2 regions of the Craterilacuibacter sp. genome follow, and region 2 is predicted to be linked to the other one. Evidence: predicted binding sites of a transcription regulator. Region 2 holds the regulator's gene; the other holds the start of a gene.
What was found. Region 2 encodes sigma-54, which starts transcription at its own class of promoters, with help from an activator protein. Its sites were predicted from a motif close to CTGGCACGCTTCATGCTT; they were not measured.

Region 1 (4,209 bases), on a different contig from region 2:
TACCCGCTCATTCACCAACCGAGACTGCGCATCGTCCCGGGCTTCGCCTGGCCAGCTTGAAATCAGGTAGTAGTTGAGTGCCGGACGGCACGTCGCGCAGCCGTCCTCATTGCGCCAATTGAGGGCCGTCATCACGCTGCTGATGGAGGTCAGGTGCTGCTCGCGAATGGCGGTGCGCACAAACGCATGGTTATGCTCGCTACAGGCGCAGATCGCCTTTTCCCCTTTAGGGGTGACATCGGCCGCTCCACCGACACAGTTCACCAGAATCTGCTCGACCAGACCGGTACACGAGCCGCAGGAGCTGGCCGCCTTGGTCTGCTTCTTGATCTCGTCCACGCTGAACAGGCCTTGTTCGCGGATGGCCTTGACAATAGTGCCCTTGCACACCCCGTTGCAGCCGCAGACTTCGGCACTGTCTGGCATGCCGGCGATCCGGCTTTCACCGGCATGGCCCACGTCGCCGATGGACGACTCGCCAAACATCAGCTGGTCGCGTATCTCGTGAACCGGCTTGCCTTCGCGTATCAGACGGAAATACCACGCACCGTCGGCCGTATCGCCATACAGGCATGCACCGACCAGACGATCACCTTTAAGTACCAATTTTTTGTACAGCCCCCCCACCGGATCGGCCAGCGTAATGGCCTCCGTACTGTCATCGCCCATAAAATCGCCGGCGGAAAAGAGGTCGATACCGGTGACCTTGAGTTTGGTCGATGTGACACTGCCCTGATAACGGGCAATCCCGAGACCCGCCAGATGGTTGGCGGCGACACGGGCCTGTTCGAATAGCGGCGCAACCAGGCCATAGGCAATGCCGCGATGGCTGACGCATTCACCCACGGCATAAACGCGCGGATCAAAGGTCTGCATGGTGTCGTTCACCACCAGCCCGCGATGGCAATACAGGCCCGAGGCCTCGGCGAGCTGCGTATTGGGGCGTATGCCTACCGCCATCACCACCAGATCGGCCGGTACTTCATGGCCATCCTTGAAGCGGATGGCACGCACTTCTCCCGCTTCATTGCCCAGCAAGGCTTCGGTCTGCTTTTCCAGCAAGAAGGCCAGCCCGCGCGCTTCCAGGCTCTTTTGCAGCAAGCGGGCAGCCGCCTGATCCAGTTGGCGCTCCAGCAGCCATTCCGACAGATGCACCACCGTTACATTCATGCCGCGTGCCGCCAGACCATTGGCGGCCTCCAGTCCCAGCAGGCCTCCGCCTATCACCACCGCGTGCTTTTTGGTGCTGGCGGCAGCCAGCATGGCATTCACGTCATGATTGTCGCGATAGCTGACGACGCCGAGCAAATCCTTACCCGGCACCGGCAGGATAAAAGGATTGGAGCCGGTGGCCAGCAATAGCCGGTCATAGGAAGCGCAAGTACCATCCGCGGCCGTGACCCTGCGTTTGGCGCGATCCAGGCCGGTGATGGTTTTATTCAGGTGCAGGGTAATACCGTGTTCGGCATACCAGGCTTCATCATTGAGCATGATGTCTGCAAACGCCTGCTCGCCCGAGAGGACCGGAGACAGCAGGATACGGTTGTAATTCCCCCAGGGCTCGGCACCGAAAACAGTGATGTCGTAGTAATCAGGGGCCAGTTTCAGCAATTCTTCCAGTGTACGCACACCGGCCATGCCGTTACCTACCATGACAAGCTTGGGCTTGCTCATCGTTTACTCCTTTGGCGTCTTGCCGCATTCAACAGCAAAAAAGGCCCGTCGACACAGGATGTTCCTGTACCGACGGACCTCATTGTCCTTGGCCGTCATCACCGCCATTGGCGAATCCGGCTATCGTATTTCTCTAACGGGTATCGCAAGCACTGTGCCAACTTTTTAAAAGACGGACAGCCGCATAAACACCGGTGCTATCCTTTGCCGGCTATTTTTTGGTGCATAGCAGCACCAAAACAAGGCAAACCCTTTACGTCCCCATCCAGCCGGCTACTTCGACCATCTCGCGCGCCACCTCGCCAATACGGCGCTGGCTTTGCATGGCGCGCGCCCGCAGCAAGCCGTAGGCCTCTTCTTCATTCAGGCCCTTGAGCTGCATCAGCAAGCCCTTGGCTTTGTCCAACCATTGCCGGTCGGCAAGCTTGCTCTTGGTCACGCTCAGTTCTTCACGCCGCGCCTGCTCGATGGAAAAACGTTCGATGGCCACCTCCAGCAGACCGGCAATGCGCGTCGGCTCCACCTTGCCTACCACATACGCGGCCACCCCGGCTTGCAGGGCAAGACGTATGGTGTCGCGCCGTTGATCGTCGGTAAACATCACCACCGGACGCAAGCTTTCCATGCTGGCGACGCAGACGGCTTCCAGCGTGTCGCGCGAAGGCGCATCGGAGTCGATCAGCACCAGATCCGGCTTCATGCCGGCGATCACCGCATCCATGCCCATGCAGGGCGATATTTGCCCCACCACGGACACACCAGCCTGCTCCAGCGCCTGCGTGAGCAAGCCGGTGCGCCCCGAACCATCATTAATCAGCAGTACTTTCAGCATATACCCCCCTGCCTTCAGGCTAGCAATTGCCATGCCCAAAATGCATGGCGACGATTATGCCGCGCAGGCTTGCGTATGTTTCTGATACAAAAAGGCCAGTACCTGTGCCCGACAGGCGTGGTAGCCGGGGTCAGCCGCCAGTGCCAGACGCTCTCGCGGCCTGGCTAAATTCACCTCCAGTATTTCACCCACGGTGGCGGCCGGGCCGTTGCTCATCATTACGATACGGTCAGACAACAGTACGGCCTCATCTACATCGTGCGTCACCATGACCACCGTCGACGCGGTGCGAGCCACGATGCGGATCAGTTCGTCCTGCAAATTGGCCCGCGTCAAGGCATCCAGCGCACCGAAGGGTTCGTCCAATAGCAGGACTTTGGGCTCCATCGCCAGCGCCCGCGCGATGCCTACCCTTTGCTTCATGCCGCCGGAAATCTCGCCCGGATGCTTGTCGCGGGCATGCGTCAACCCCACCATGGCCAGCGCCGCCTCAGTGCGCGCATGAAGCTGCGGCTTGCTTTCGTCTTTTCCGAATACGCGCTCCACCGCCAGATGCACATTGCCAAAGCAAGTGAGCCACGGCAGCAGGCTGTGATTCTGGAATACCACCGCCCGATCGGGGCCCGGGCCTGCGATTTCGCGACCATTGGCAATGGCAATACCCGCCGTGGGCTGCAGCAAGCCGGCAATAATATTCAGCACGGTAGACTTGCCGCAGCCGGAGTGGCCGATCAGTGAAACGAATTCGCCTTTGGCGATCACCAGCTTGACATCCTTGAGGGCGATAAACGTTCCTTTGCCGGTATCAAAAGTCATGCCGATCTGGTCTAGCGCGATGCAGTGTTCCATTTCACACCTCCTGTCCGAAGCTGGCTTTTTGTGCCAGCCATACCAGTATTTGTTCCAGCACCAGCCCGACCACGCCCACCACAAAGATGGCAATCAGGATGTGCTCTACATTCAGGTTGTTCCACTCATCCCATACCCAGAAACCCAGCCCGACCCCGCCTGTCAGCATTTCGGCCGCCACAATCACTAGCCACGCCACCCCTATTGCCAAGCGGACACCGGTCAGCATCGCCGGCAAGGCGGCCGGCAGCAGGATCACCGTAAAAATTTTCCACTCCGACAGGCGCAGCACCCGCGCGACATTCAGATAGTCTTGCGGCACGGCACGCACACCGGCGGCCGTATTCAGGATCAATGGCCAGATGCTGGAAATAAAGATCACCCAGATCGAGGCCGGATCGGCTGATTTGAATACCAGCAAGCCGATAGGCAGCCACGCCAGCGGCGAGACAGGCCGCAGCAAGCTGATGATGGGTGCGCTCATGCGCGCCATAAAACCAAAGCGCCCGATGATAAAACCGGCCGGAATGCCGACCAGCGCAGCAAGGCCAAAGCCGATACCCACCCGCCCCAGCGACATCAGGATGTTCCAGCCTATGCCCTGGTCGTTGGGGCCGTTACGATAAAACGGGTCGGCAAACAGTTCGCGCGCTGCGGCCCAGGTACTGGCAGGCCCCGGCAAGCTGCCGCCGCTAGCTTGCGCCAGCGCCACCCATAGCAATAGAAACAGCAGGATGCCCAGCAAGGGTGGCACCAGTACGCGAATAAAAGCAGCCAAGGGGCGGCGCAAGGGTTCGAGCAGGCTGGGTAGCGCGACTTGCTTGCGCTGCGGCAATTTGCGCATGCCGCCGGCT
Region 2 (13,342 bases):
ACCCAAGCGCAAGACAAGATTGACGTAAGCGGCATGGCCGCGACCATCATCACCCGTAGTGGCCGCACGGCCAACAGCACACTACAAATCGGCGGCGATCTGGCTATCGATACGGCCACACTGCAAACTACGGCCAAAGCCATCAACATCAGTCTGGACAATCCGCAGGCCAAGCTGCACTTGAAAGCCGGCATCCCTTACGCTAGCGCCAACCCGGGGGAGATACTGATTCCGCATGCCACAGGATCAGGTGAATTCAATTACGCACAAGTCCGCTACCGTTTCAACGGCGCACTGGATCAGCTCAAACTCAACCCGGCAGGCCTCTACGCCGATCAACTCGGTGCAGAGCTCATCTCTTCGCAAGGCCCCCACTCCATCAAACTCAAGCTATCTGCGCCCTTACAACTGGCGGCGCTGAATACCCTGCGCATGGAGCCCTTAAAACTGGATGCCAGCCTGATTACCCCTGTTCTGCCGCGCGGCCAACTCTCGGCCTCGTTACTGGGGGCACTCAGTGGCGAGCTTGATCGCAGCCAGCTAACCCTGCGCGTCGAAGGCAAGCTGGATGGCGCCCGCCTTGCGCTGGCACTGGATCAGACCGGCTTCATTGATCCGCACCACGAAGCCGCACTTGCCATCGACGTGCTGGACCTCAACCGCTACCTGCCGGAAACCAAACCCGAACAGGCGGTTGCCTTATTTCAAGACAAAACACCATTGCAACTTGAGTGGATGGACTTCCTCCACCTCAAGGGCAAAGTCGCAATTGGCGAACTGAATATGGGACGCTTCCGTGTGCGCGACATCAACGCCCACGTCGAAGCCGATCGCAATGCATTTGCCGTCGACAATCTGTCGGCCAGCATCTATCAGGGCAAGCTGAGCGGCAGCGCCAGACTGCAACGCGGCAAAGAGGCTACCCTGTCCATCAACCAGCAATTGCACGGCATGCATATTCGCCCCTTGCTGCTCGACCTGTTCGACTTCAACCGCATCGAGGGCAAAGGTAGCGGCGATGTCAATCTGGTCGCACACGGCAGTTCGCTGGCCGCCTTACGCGATACGCTAACCGGACAGGCCAGCATCAAGCTGGCACAAGGCGCGCTCACCGGCATAGACCTGGTTGCCGCCCTGAAAAACCTGCCAGCCGAACTCAAAGACTGGAGCACCACTTCGCTGGCCACTGACCGCAAGCAGAAAACCACCTTCCAGGCCTTGTCAGCCAGCTTCGACCTGGATAACGGCATTGCACGTAATCAGGATTTGCAATTGGTATCACAACTGGTGAACGTACACGGCAACGGCAAGCTTGACCTGCCACAAAGCATTATCGACTACACCCTCGATGTAAAAGCCAACCCGCGCTCGTTCAGCCGCTTGGGAAACGTCAATGTACCGCTAAAAATCACCGGCCAGATCAATGCCCCCACCTACGCGCTAGACTTTAACGCCATGGTTAAAGGCAAGACCTCGCCCAACGAAAAGCAGCAGGCACTCAAGCAGGAGCTGAAAAAACAGATCACGACAATATTGCCGTGATTAGGGATTAGGGATCAGGGAGCATCGCTGCTCATTTTACGGGCAGCAAGCCGGACAATGCCCGGCGCGCGCCTTACTCGCCCTGCAGTAATCTGCTTTCAGCCTGCGCCAATTGCTCGGGACGCCCCAAAAGCACCACCACATCATTTTCTTCCAGTACAAAATCGGCACTCAGATCCGAACGCTTGAACTGGCGCCGGCGCACGGTTTTAATCTCGACCTCAAGCTTGGCGAGATCTAGCTCGCCCAAACGCTTGCCAACCGCGTAAGCACCGGACACCAGACGTACACTCTCCAGCCGCTGCTGCAAGGACTCGTCACTACCGGCAACCTCGTCACCCACGCCGCGGAAAAAGCCGCGAAACAAGCCATAGCGTGCTTCACGCACCGTACGGATTCGACGCAACACCCGGCTCACCGGCACGCCCATGACCATGAGCGCTTGCGAGGCCAGCATGAGGCTGCCTTCCATCACCTCGGCGACAACCTCGTCGGCACCGGCTGCGCGCAGGCGTTCAATATCGCTATCGTCTATGGTGCGCACAATCACCGGCAAGTTGGGTTTGAGCGCCTGCACCACCTCGATAATACGCTCGGCCGCATGCGTGTCGGCAAAGGTGATGACCACGACTTTGGCACGCTGGATACCGGCAGCGCCCAGCACTTCCTTGCGCGCAGCATCACCAAACACCACCGGGTCTCCGGCCGCGCTGGCTTCCTGCACCCGCTCCGGATCGAGATCAAGAGCAAAAAATGGCACCTCCTCGGCTTCCAGCAGCCGTGCCAGCGCCTGCCCGCTGCGGCCATAACCACAAATCAGCACATGTTCCGACTTGGTCATACTCTGCACAAAGACCTGATGCAGATCCAGCGATTGCAGCATCCAGTCGTTACGGATAAAACGCCGGGTAATCGCGTCTGCATGCTGAATCAAGAATGGCGCAATCAGCATGGAAATAATAATGGCGGCCAATGCAGCTTGTACCGATGCCAATGGCACCAGCGCCAGATTGCTCGCCAGTGCGAGCAATACAAAACCGAACTCGCCCCCTTGCGCCAAGGCCAGTGCCCCCTTGAATGACTCATTACTACGCTGGCCGAAGGCGCGACCAATCGCAAACACCACCGCCAGTTTCAGCGGCAATAGCAAAAATAGCATCACCAGTACTTCATCCCAGCGCTGATACAGCACCGGCAGTTCCAGCTTCATCCCCACCGTAATAAAGAAAAAACCCAGCAAGATGTCTCGAAACGGGCGGATATCCTCCTCCACCTGAAAACGGTATTTGGTTTCCGAAATCAGCATGCCGGCAACAAAAGCGCCCAATGCCAGCGATAGACCGGATAGCTCTGTCAGCCAGGCAATACCCAGAGTCACCAGCAGCACATTGATCATAAACAGCTCGCCCGAACGCTGGCGGGCAACCAGATGAAACCACGGTCGCATCAAACGCTGGCCAAAAAAGAACAGCAATGCCATCACGACCACGACCTTGACCCCGGCTAGCGCCAAATCCATCCACAAAGAAGACAAATCTCCGGCAAAAGCCGGCAGCAGGATCAATAGCGGGACGACCGCAATATCTTGAAATAGCAAAACCCCCATCGCCAGCTGGCCATGGGGCTGCCCCAGCTCCAAGCGTTCGGTCAGCAGTTTGCTGACGATAGCCGTCGATGACATCGCCAGTGCCCCGCCAATGGCAAAGCCAGCCAGCGGATTACCACTAAAAGCCCACACCCCGCCCATGATCAGCAACAAGGTCACCACCACCTGCGCCAAGCCGATACCAAACACCAAGCGGCGCATGGCATTAAGCTTGGGCAGTGAAAATTCCAGACCAATGGAAAACATCATGAATACGATGCCTATCTCACCCAAAAACTGGGTTTCCTCACCATCCGGCACCAGTGCCAATACACTGGGTCCGGCGATAAAACCGACCACCAGATAGCCCAGCATGGGCGGAACCTTGACACTGCGGCACAAGGTAACGGCCAGCACGGCACACAAGAGGACCAGTACGATAGGAGCAAGAGAATGCATCAGGCAAAAATTTCCTAGTTCAGAAGTTGAAATCCGGTTTGGCAACATGCGGCCATTTACAGCGACAGGAGCAGGAAGGCCGATTATAAGCTGATATACTATGCGGCTATGGAACAAGCGCACACACCATCCCGCCTAGAACTGGCACGCGGCGTCCTCCGCATCGAGGCCGACGCCATACTCAAGCTGGCCGACCGCCTGAATGGCGAGTTTTTGGCCGCCATCGACATTCTACTGGCATGCAGTGGCCGGGTGGTCATTACTGGCATCGGAAAATCCGGCCATATCGCCCGCAAGATTGCAGCCACCATGGCCAGTACCGGCACGCCGGCATTTTTTGTCCATCCGGCCGAAGCGGCGCATGGCGACTTGGGCATGATTACCGACCGCGACGTACTGATCGCCCTCTCCAATTCGGGCGAAAGCGATGAAGTGATCGCGCTCTTACCGGCACTCAAGCGCAAGGGGGTCACCCTGATCGCCATGACCGGCCGCCCCGGTTCGACATTGGCACGCGAAGCCGACATCCATCTGGATGCCACCGTAGAGAAGGAAGCCTGTCCGCTGGGATTAGCGCCGACCGCCAGCACCACGGCGGCACTGGCACTAGGGGACGCGCTGGCAGTCACCCTCTTGGATGCCCGCAACTTCCGTCAGGAAGACTTTGCCCTCTCCCACCCCGGCGGCAGCTTGGGCCGGCGCCTGCTGGTCCACGTCACCGATATCATGCACGCCGGCGATGCCTTCCCGGCCGTCAAATCCGGCACGACACTGAAACACGCCTTGCTGGAAATGTCGCACAAGGGTTTGGGCATGACTGCCGTCCTGCATGCGGATGGCACGCTGGCCGGTATCTATACCGATGGCGACCTGAGAAGAACACTGGATCAAAGCGAAAACCTGTCGGGACTGATCATCGACGACGTCATGCACCGCACGCCGCGCACCATCGCGGCCACACGCTTGGCGGCCGAGGCCGTCAAACTGATGGAACAGTACAAGATCAACGGCCTGATCGTCACCGATGAAGATGGCCATGCCATAGGCGCACTCAATATGCACGACCTGATGCGCGCTGGCGTCGTCTGAAAGCACATATGCACACACCGCAAGAATACGCCCGCCGCGTCAAACTGCTGATCATGGATGTCGATGGCGTCATGACCGATGGACGCATCTATTACAACGCCCAGGGTGAAGAATCCAAGTCGTTTTACGTACAGGACGGATTGGGTCTCAAACTGCTACAAAGCACCGGCGTGCGTCTGGCCATTATTTCCGGCCGCGCCGACGCCTGCGTCGAACACCGCTCCCGCGCACTGGGTATCGATTTTTACTTCGGCGGCGTCAGCAACAAGCAGTTGGCGCTGGATGAACTCATGCAACAAAGCGGCCTGAGCCCGGACGACTGCGCCTTTATCGGCGATGACGTCATCGACCTGCCGGTACTGCGCCGCGTCGCATTTCCTGTGGCAGTGCCGGCAGCTCCGGCCCTGGTACAGCAGCACGCCCGTTACATTACCGGTGCCAGCGGTGGCCTGGGCGCGGTGCGCGAAGTATGCGAACTCATCATGCAGGCGCAAGGCACGTTTGACACGGCCATCGCGAAATATCTGGCATGAAGCGCTTTCCCCGCCTGTTTCCGCTATTGCTGGTACTGATGCTCTCAGTACTGACCATGCTGCTTGACCGCGTCACGCGCAGCAGCAGCGTGCAAAGCGTGATCGACCGTGACCAGCCCGAGTATACGGTAGAAGATTTTACCGCCACCCGTTTTGATGCGCAGGGGCTGCCTCAGGATCGTTTGCAAGCACGCAAGATGTGGCAATTTCCGGATGCCAAGGATATCGAATTCGAACACCCCTTCCTTACCAGCTATCAGTTGGGGCAGGTCAATTACACGGTCGAAGGGGAAGTTGGGCGCTACAACAACAGCACGGGCATGGTGTGGTTTGACCGCAAGGTGGTGATGATAGACAAGGCCGAGGCCGGCAAGCCCGATACCCAGATAGACACGCGTGCACTGACCGTAGACCTGAATACCTCGACCGCCAAGAGCCCTGCGGCCGTCACCGTCCATCAGGGCGGCTCGGTCGCCAACGCCATCGGTTTTACCTATGCACAGCAGCAGGGCCTGATTACCTTGCTGTCGAAAGTCAGGATCAGCTATGCACAACCTTAAATTTACGGCGCTCGTCTTGTGCGCCGGGCTATTTGCCCTGCAAAGCGCCCATGCAGAAAAAGCCGACAGCAGCAAACCGATAGAATTGTCGGCCGATAGAGGCACGCTGGACCAGAACAACGGCGTGACCGTATGGGATGGCAGCGTCGTCGTCAATCAGGGCACCTTGCAACTGAAGGCCGATCATGTAGTCGTCACCCGCAATACCAGCGGCCAGCAGACACTGCTAGCTACCGGAAAACCCGCCACTTTCCGCCAGAAAGTCGAAGGCAAGAACGAGTACATCGACGGCAAAGGCAACCGCATCGATTACGATAGCCTAAGTGGTGTCACTGTTCTCACCGGCAACGCTTTTGTCAAACGCGGCCAGGACTCGGTCGCCGGTAATGTCATTACCTACAACACGCAAACCGAGTTGTATCAGGTCAGCGGCAGCAACCCACAGACGACAGGGGCAGCCAAAGGGCGGGTCACCGTAATCCTGCAACCCAAGACCGAGGAAAAGAAATGACTGTCAGCCGGTTGAGCGTTGCACACATCAAAAAAAGCTTTAAAAAACGCACCGTGGTCAAGGATGTCTCGCTGGAAATCGCCAGCGGCGAGGTCATCGGCCTCTTGGGACCCAATGGCGCCGGCAAGACGACCAGCTTTTACATGATAGTCGGGCTGATTGCCGCCGAAGCCGGCGAGATCATACTGGACGACATCACCATCACCCATCTGCCCATCCATAAACGTGCGCGCATGGGCCTAGGGTATTTGCCGCAGGAGGCCTCCATTTTCCGCCGCATGACGGTCAGGGAAAACATCTGCGCCGTGCTGGAAATTTCCGGCGTCAAGGGCGAGCAGATGGAGACCGAACTGGGCTTGCTGATGGATGATCTCAATATCGCCCATCTGGCCGACACCAATGCTATGGCGCTGTCCGGTGGCGAGCGGCGACGGGTCGAGATCGCCCGGGTACTGGCATCGCGTCCGCGCTTCATTCTGCTGGACGAACCCTTCGCCGGTGTAGACCCTATCGCGGTGATCGACATCCAGAAAATTATCGCCTTTCTCAAAGAACGCGGCATCGGGGTGTTGATTACCGACCACAATGTGCGTGAAACGCTACGCATCTGCGACCGTGCCTACATCATCAACGATGGCAAGGTACTGGCATATGGCCTACCGGACGAACTGGTCAGCAACGAGCAGGTACGCAAGGTTTATCTGGGCGAACACTTCCACCTGTAAGGCGCCATGAAACAATCACTCCAGCTTAAAGTCAGCCAGCAGCTGACCCTGACACCTCAACTGCAGCAGTCGATCAAGCTGCTGCAAATGTCCACGCTGGAACTGGGAACGGAGCTGGAGCGCTATTTGCAGGACAATCCGCTGCTGGAACGCAGCGAGGGCAACGAAAGCAGCGAGCCGGAGAACCAACAGGAGAGCGTAGCCAGCGAGGCGCCCGAGCGTGAAGGCAGCGAGGCTTACGAAGAATGGGGCAGCAGCAAAGCCGGGCATGGCGGTGATGACAGCGAATTCGACCCCATCCTGAACACCCCGGAAAAACTGGGCATGCGCGCCCAACTGATGGCACAAATGGGCGAGCTGGTCTTGTCGGCGCGCGAGCGTGCCCTGCTCACCCTCTTGATCGAAGAAATCGACGACGAGGGATATCTGGCAACGCATGTCAATGAAATCAGCCTGAGCCTGCCGCCCGCGCTGGAGGTCGAACCCGAAGAGCTGGAATACCTCAGGCAACTATTACGCCAGATGGACCCCCCGGGCATAGGCAGCTATAACCTGAGCGAGTTTCTGGCCAGCCAGCTGGCGGCCTTGCCTAGTGATGTGCCAGCCAAAGCGTTGGCAGCCACCATCATCAAACAGCACCTCGCACTACTGGGCAATCGCGATTATGCCAAGCTGCGCAAGATTATGGACGCCAGCGAAGATGAAATCCGTACTGCACAATCGCTGATTGCCCGGCTACGCCCGCGGCCGGCCGGTGGTTTTGATGGAGATGACACCCGCTACCTGATGCCCGATGTGGTGGTGCGTAAAGTCCGTGGCCAGTGGACAGCCCACATCAATGCTCAAGCCCAGCCAAAATTGCGTGTCAACAGCATTTATGCCAATCTCCTGCAACAACAAAGAGATAGCAGCAACAATCTCTCAGGACAACTGCAAGAGGCGCGCTGGTTGGTAAAAAATATCCAGCAGCGATTTGACACCATACTAAAAGTATCGGAAGCTATTGTTCAAAGGCAGCAACAGTTCTTTGAACAAGGTGAAGTAGCGATGCGACCGCTGATATTGCGCGATATTGCTGATGAGCTTGGCCTGCACGAATCCACCATTTCCCGTGTCACCACACAAAAATACCTGCTGTGCAGCCGCGGTCTGTTCGAACTCAAATATTTCTTTGGCAGCGCACTGGAAACCGATAGTGGCGGCGAATGTTCGGCGACTGCAATCAAGGCTCATATGCGCCGTCTGATCGATGGTGAAAACGCTAAAAAGCCCTTATCCGACAATGTACTCGCCGAGCAGCTTGCCAATCTCGGCATTCAGGTCGCACGCCGCACTGTTGCCAAATACCGTGAAGCCATGCAAATTGCGCCAGCCAGCCTGCGCAAAGCACTCTAGACTTCCACTTGATAAGTATTCTCATGGACCCGGACTGTTCCAGGTCGATTAACCGAAGGAGTTAGGGTATGAACCTCAAGATCACTGGTCTCCACCTTGAAGTAACCCAACCACTGCGCGACTATGTCGAAGAAAAACTCGGTCGTGTTGTTCGCCATATAGACAATGTGATCGATACGGCCGTCACGCTCTCGGTCGACAAGCTGGATCAAAAAGCCGAAGTCAATGTACATCTGGCCGGCAAGGATATTCATGCAGAAGCCACCGCCGACAATATGTATGCGGCCATTGATGCACTGATCGACAAACTTGACCGCCAGCTGCTCAAGCACAAGGGCAAGGTATCGGAACATCGCGCGATACCACAACCAGCGGCAGAGTAATTACTTGATTACAAACGGGAACCTCGCGGTTCCCGTTTTGCTTTGCTTTCCGGGCTATTTCAATGGCCTACTCAGGCGTAGAATAAGCGCCGATTCCACTCTGTACGAGTTTTTATGTCCCTGATCGGCAAAATACTCTCCCGCGATCATATTCTGGTCGACCTTGACGTAGCCAGCAAAAAACGGGTGTTCGAGCAGGTTGGCCTGCTCGCAGAGAACACCGGTAATATTGCCCGCAGCGAAGTGTTCGATAGTCTGTTTGCGCGTGAAAAATTGGGCTCGACCGGCTTGGGCCAAGGTGTAGCCATTCCGCACGGGCGTGCCCGCGGCCTGAAAGAGGCCATGGGCGTGTTTATCCGCCTCAGGCAGGCCATCCCGTTTGATGCGCCGGATGGCAAGCCGGTACGGCTGCTATTTGTCCTTCTGGTGCCGGAACAGGCTACCGACCTGCATCTGCAAGTTCTCTCCGAACTGGCCCAGCTATTTTCCAGCCGCGTTCTGCGCGAACAGCTGGAACAAGCTGCCGATACTGAAGCGCTGTACCGCCTTTTGACAGAATGGAGTACTCATGCCTAGTGTCAGCGTCCGCAAGCTTTACCAGGACAACCAACAAAAACTCAACCTGACCTGGGTAGCTGGACGCTCCGGCTCTGACAATTTAATCGGCAACGATGACCAGCGCCCTACTCTGTCGCTGGTTGGACACCTGAACTTCATCCACCCCAACCGGGTGCAGGTACTGGGACTGGCCGAAGTCGACTACCTGAACCGGCTGGAAAAATCCGCCGCCAAAACGGCGCTGGATCAGCTGTTCTACAAAGAAATGTCGGTCGTGGTCGTCGCCAATGCACAAGTGGTGCCTGCACTGCTGCGCGACTACTGCCATACCCACAATGTTCCGCTGATGACCACCCCGCTGGAAAGCCCGTACCTGATGGATGTACTGCGCATCTATCTGGCACGCACACTGGCGGTGTCTACCGTATTGCACGGCGTTTTCCTCGATGTACTCGAGATCGGTGTACTGATCATGGGCGACTCGGCCATGGGCAAGAGCGAACTGGCTCTGGAACTGATCTCGCGTGGCCACGGACTGGTTGCCGATGATGCCGTCGAGTACTACCGCATAGGTCCCGATACACTGGAAGGCCGCTGCCCGGCGCTGCTGCGCGACTTTCTTGAAGTCCGAGGCTTGGGGATACTCAATATCCGCACCGTTTTCGGTGAAACTGCTGTCCGCCCCAAAAAAGTACTCAAGCTTATCATCCATCTGATCAAGGCCAATGATCAGGCGATGCAGGCACTGGACCGGCTCAATATCCAGTCCGAAACGCAGGATATTCTCGGCGTCAGCGTACGCAAAGTCATCCTGCCGGTAGCCGCCGGCCGCAACCTGGCGGTACTGGTGGAAGCCGCAGTACGCAACTACATCCTGCAATTGCGCGGCATCGACAGTACGCGCGAATTCGTGGAACGCCATACCAATTTCTTGCGGGATCAGGAACATGCAACTGATCTTGATTAGCGGCCTGTCCGGCTCGGGCAAGTCGGTCGCGCTGCGCAGTCTCGAGGATGCGGGATTTTTCTGCGTCGACAACCTGCCCGCCACCATGCTGTCGGACGCCATGGCCCTTTATCGCAACTATGGCTACCAGCAGATTGCCATCAGCGTAGACACGCGCAGCCACCCCACACTGGGCGCACTGCCGCTGCAAATGAAGGCACTGCGCGAGGCCGGCATCGATGTCCGCCTGTTTTTCCTTGAGGCCAAGCAGCCGGTTCTGGTCAAGCGCTTCTCCGAAACACGGCGTAGCCATCCGCTTGCCGGCATGGGTCTGTCGCTGGAAGAATGCATAGAGATGGAGATGGAGTTGCTGGCGGCAATTGCCGAGCTCGGCATCCGCATGGACACCTCCGAACTTTCGGCAAACACACTGAAAAGCTGGGTGCGCCAGCTGGTCGATAGCGATGGCAACCGCCTGACGCTATTGTTCCAGTCGTTCGGTTTCAAGCATGGCGTACCGCTGGATGCCGATTTTATCTTCGACGTGCGCTGCCTGCCCAATCCGCACTACATCGCCGAACTGCGCCCGCTCACCGGAAAAGACCAGCCCATCATCGACTACTTCGCCAGCGAGCCCAAAGTTGCCGAGATGATCGCCGATATCCGCAGCCTGCTTCTCAAGTGGCTCCCCGAGTTCAAGCTGGAAAACCGCAGTTATCTGACGGTCGCCATCGGCTGTACCGGAGGCCAGCACCGCTCGGTTTTTATCGCCGAAACACTGGCCCGTGCCTTTGAGCACGAGCAAGTGCTGCTGCGCCATCGCCAGCTGCAAAGAAACGGATGCGACTGATACGGGCGGGCGATGTCGTACTGATTACGCTGGCAAGCGTGCTGTGTCTGGTTTTGTTCTGGAAGCTGTGGGCTGGCGGGATGGCACGCACGCTCACCATACACAGCAATGGCCAGTTATGGCGCGAAGTCAGCCTGTTGCACAACCAGATACTGGATGTGCCCGGCGCCTTGGGCTTGACCCGTATTGAAATCAGCAATGGCCGCGCCCGTATCGCCAGTGATCCCGGCTCGCGCCAGTACTGCGTCAAGCAAGGCTGGCTGGACAAAGCGGGACAAAGCGCAATTTGCCTGCCCAACGCCATCAGTATTGCCCTGAGCGGCAACACGCCCGACTATGACAGCCTCAGTTTCTGAACGCCTGACGCTGGCCGTGACAGCAGACGACCAGCGCATTGCATGCTTGGCTGCCATTGCCATCGTACTGGCTATTATCGACGCCGGCCTGCCCTCGCCGCTCCCCGGCATCAAGCCCGGCCTCGCCAATATCGTCACCTTACTGGCGCTCTATCATTTGGGTTGGCGTGCCGCACTCTGGGTCAGCCTGCTGCGTATCGTCGGTGCCGGCCTGCTTCTGGGCAGCCTGTTGACACCCGGATTTTTCCTGTCGCTGGCAGGTGGCATTGCCAGCCTCGCGGCTCTGGCGCTCGCCTTTCAGCTGCCTCGCCGCTGGTTTGGTCCGGTCTCGAGCAGTATCATTGCGGCCTTCGGTCATATTGGCGGGCAACTGCTATTGGCCCGGCTATGGCTACTTCCCAGCGACGGCATCCTCTATTTTGTACCGCTCTTTGCGCTGGCTGCACTCGCGACCGGCATGGTCAACGGCGTGATTGCTGCGCGCCTGCTGGCAAGCACAAACTCACAGGACATCCCATGAAGCAAAGCATTGCCAATATTGCCATTCTGGTGCCCGATTACGATGAAGCGATAGCCTACTACCGCGACATACTGGGCTTTAGCCTGAGCGAAGACACTGATCTGGGCGCAGGCAAACGCTGGGTACGCGTTACGCCGCCTAAGGGCGAGACCAGCCTGTTGCTGGCGCGTGCCAGCAATGAAGAACAGCATGCAGCCATCGGCCAGCAGGCCGGCGGGCGGGTCTTTCTGTTCCTGCACAGCGATGACTTCTGGCGCGACTATCACGCCTATCAGGCACGCGGCGTCAACTTTGCCGAAGCGCCGCGTGAAGAAGCCTACGCCACCGTGGTGGTATTCACCGACCTCTACGGCAACCGCTGGGACTTGTTGCAGCCAGCTTGCCCCAAGCGCAGCGTTTAACTTGGAGGATGGCCAGCATGGATAGCGCGCAAAAAACCATCACCGTTGCCCTGACCGGCGCCTCCGGCCTGCCCTACGGCCTCGCCCTGATACGCGAACTGATTAAGGCGGGTTGCCGGGTATGGGTGCTCTGCTCGCAGGCTGCGCATATCGTCGCCAGACAGGAGATGGGACTCACCTTGCCCGCACGCGCCGCCGATCTGGAAAGCTGGCTTGCCACCGAGTATGGCGCGGCGCCCGGACAGCTCAGGGCTTTCGGGCGCGAAGAGTGGTTTGCACCGGTGGCATCGGGCTCGAACCCGGCCGATGCCATGGTGGTGTGCCCCTGCTCCATGGGCACACTGGCCGCCATCGCCATGGGCAGCAGCGACAACCTGATCGAGCGCGCGGCCGATGTCTCCATCAAGGAACAGAGAAAACTGGTGCTGGTGCCGCGCGAGACGCCGTTTTCCGCCATCCATCTGGAAAACATGCTCAAACTCGCGCGTCTTGGCGTCGTCATCCTGCCACCGTCTCCCGGCTTTTATACCCATCCACAAACAATCGACGATATGGTCGATTTTATCGTAGCGCGCATCCTCGACCAGATTGGTGTCGCACACCGCCTGATCCCGCGCTGGGGCGAGCCGGCATGAGCAGCGCGCTACTGTCCCTATCCGCCCAGCGCCAACTGGAACAGACCGCAGCAGGCTTGGGGCTGATGCGCCGCGCCGCCCGTGCGGCTGCAGCATGGATCATGGCCCGCTATCCGGTAAGCGCCGCGATCACGGTGCTGGCCGGCCCGGGCAATAATGGCGGCGACGCGCTGCATCTGGCATGCGAACTGGCCGAAGCCGGCTACCCTGTCTGCGTGGTCAGCCCCCGGCCACAGACTTCGGCCGAGGCGCAGCAGGCACGGGCACGCTGGGACAGCTTTGCCGCGCCAACGC

Region 1: nirB (nitrite reductase large subunit NirB) is a predicted target of sigma-54. The motif match lies at 1,818-1,835, and genes of this name have one in related genera.

Annotation. Positions count from the first base shown of each region.
Region 1 is NZ_JBOFOO010000355.1:3,163-7,371, forward strand. It holds gene nirB (nitrite reductase large subunit NirB) at 1-1,674, opposite strand, end outside; gene ACRC1E_RS12100 (ANTAR domain-containing response regulator) at 1,928-2,506, opposite strand; gene ACRC1E_RS12105 (ABC transporter ATP-binding protein) at 2,561-3,355, opposite strand; gene ntrB (nitrate ABC transporter permease) at 3,357-4,209, opposite strand, start outside.
Region 2 is NZ_JBOFOO010000250.1:1,493-14,834, forward strand. It holds gene ACRC1E_RS08685 (AsmA family protein) at 1-1,542, shown strand, start outside; gene ACRC1E_RS08690 (cation:proton antiporter domain-containing protein) at 1,616-3,586, opposite strand; gene ACRC1E_RS08695 (KpsF/GutQ family sugar-phosphate isomerase) at 3,695-4,675, shown strand; gene ACRC1E_RS08700 (KdsC family phosphatase) at 4,684-5,208, shown strand; gene lptC (LPS export ABC transporter periplasmic protein LptC) at 5,205-5,768, shown strand; gene lptA (lipopolysaccharide transport periplasmic protein LptA) at 5,755-6,279, shown strand; gene lptB (LPS export ABC transporter ATP-binding protein) at 6,276-7,004, shown strand; gene ACRC1E_RS08720 (RNA polymerase factor sigma-54) at 7,011-8,399, shown strand; gene hpf (ribosome hibernation-promoting factor, HPF/YfiA family) at 8,468-8,782, shown strand; gene ptsN (PTS IIA-like nitrogen regulatory protein PtsN) at 8,897-9,358, shown strand; gene hprK (HPr(Ser) kinase/phosphatase) at 9,351-10,307, shown strand; gene rapZ (RNase adapter RapZ) at 10,288-11,136, shown strand; gene ACRC1E_RS08745 (NusG domain II-containing protein) at 11,127-11,492, shown strand; gene ACRC1E_RS08750 (Gx transporter family protein) at 11,473-12,012, shown strand; gene ACRC1E_RS08755 (VOC family protein) at 12,009-12,413, shown strand; gene ACRC1E_RS08760 (flavin prenyltransferase UbiX) at 12,431-13,048, shown strand; partial or broken gene ACRC1E_RS08765 (NAD(P)H-hydrate epimerase) at 13,045-13,342, shown strand, end outside.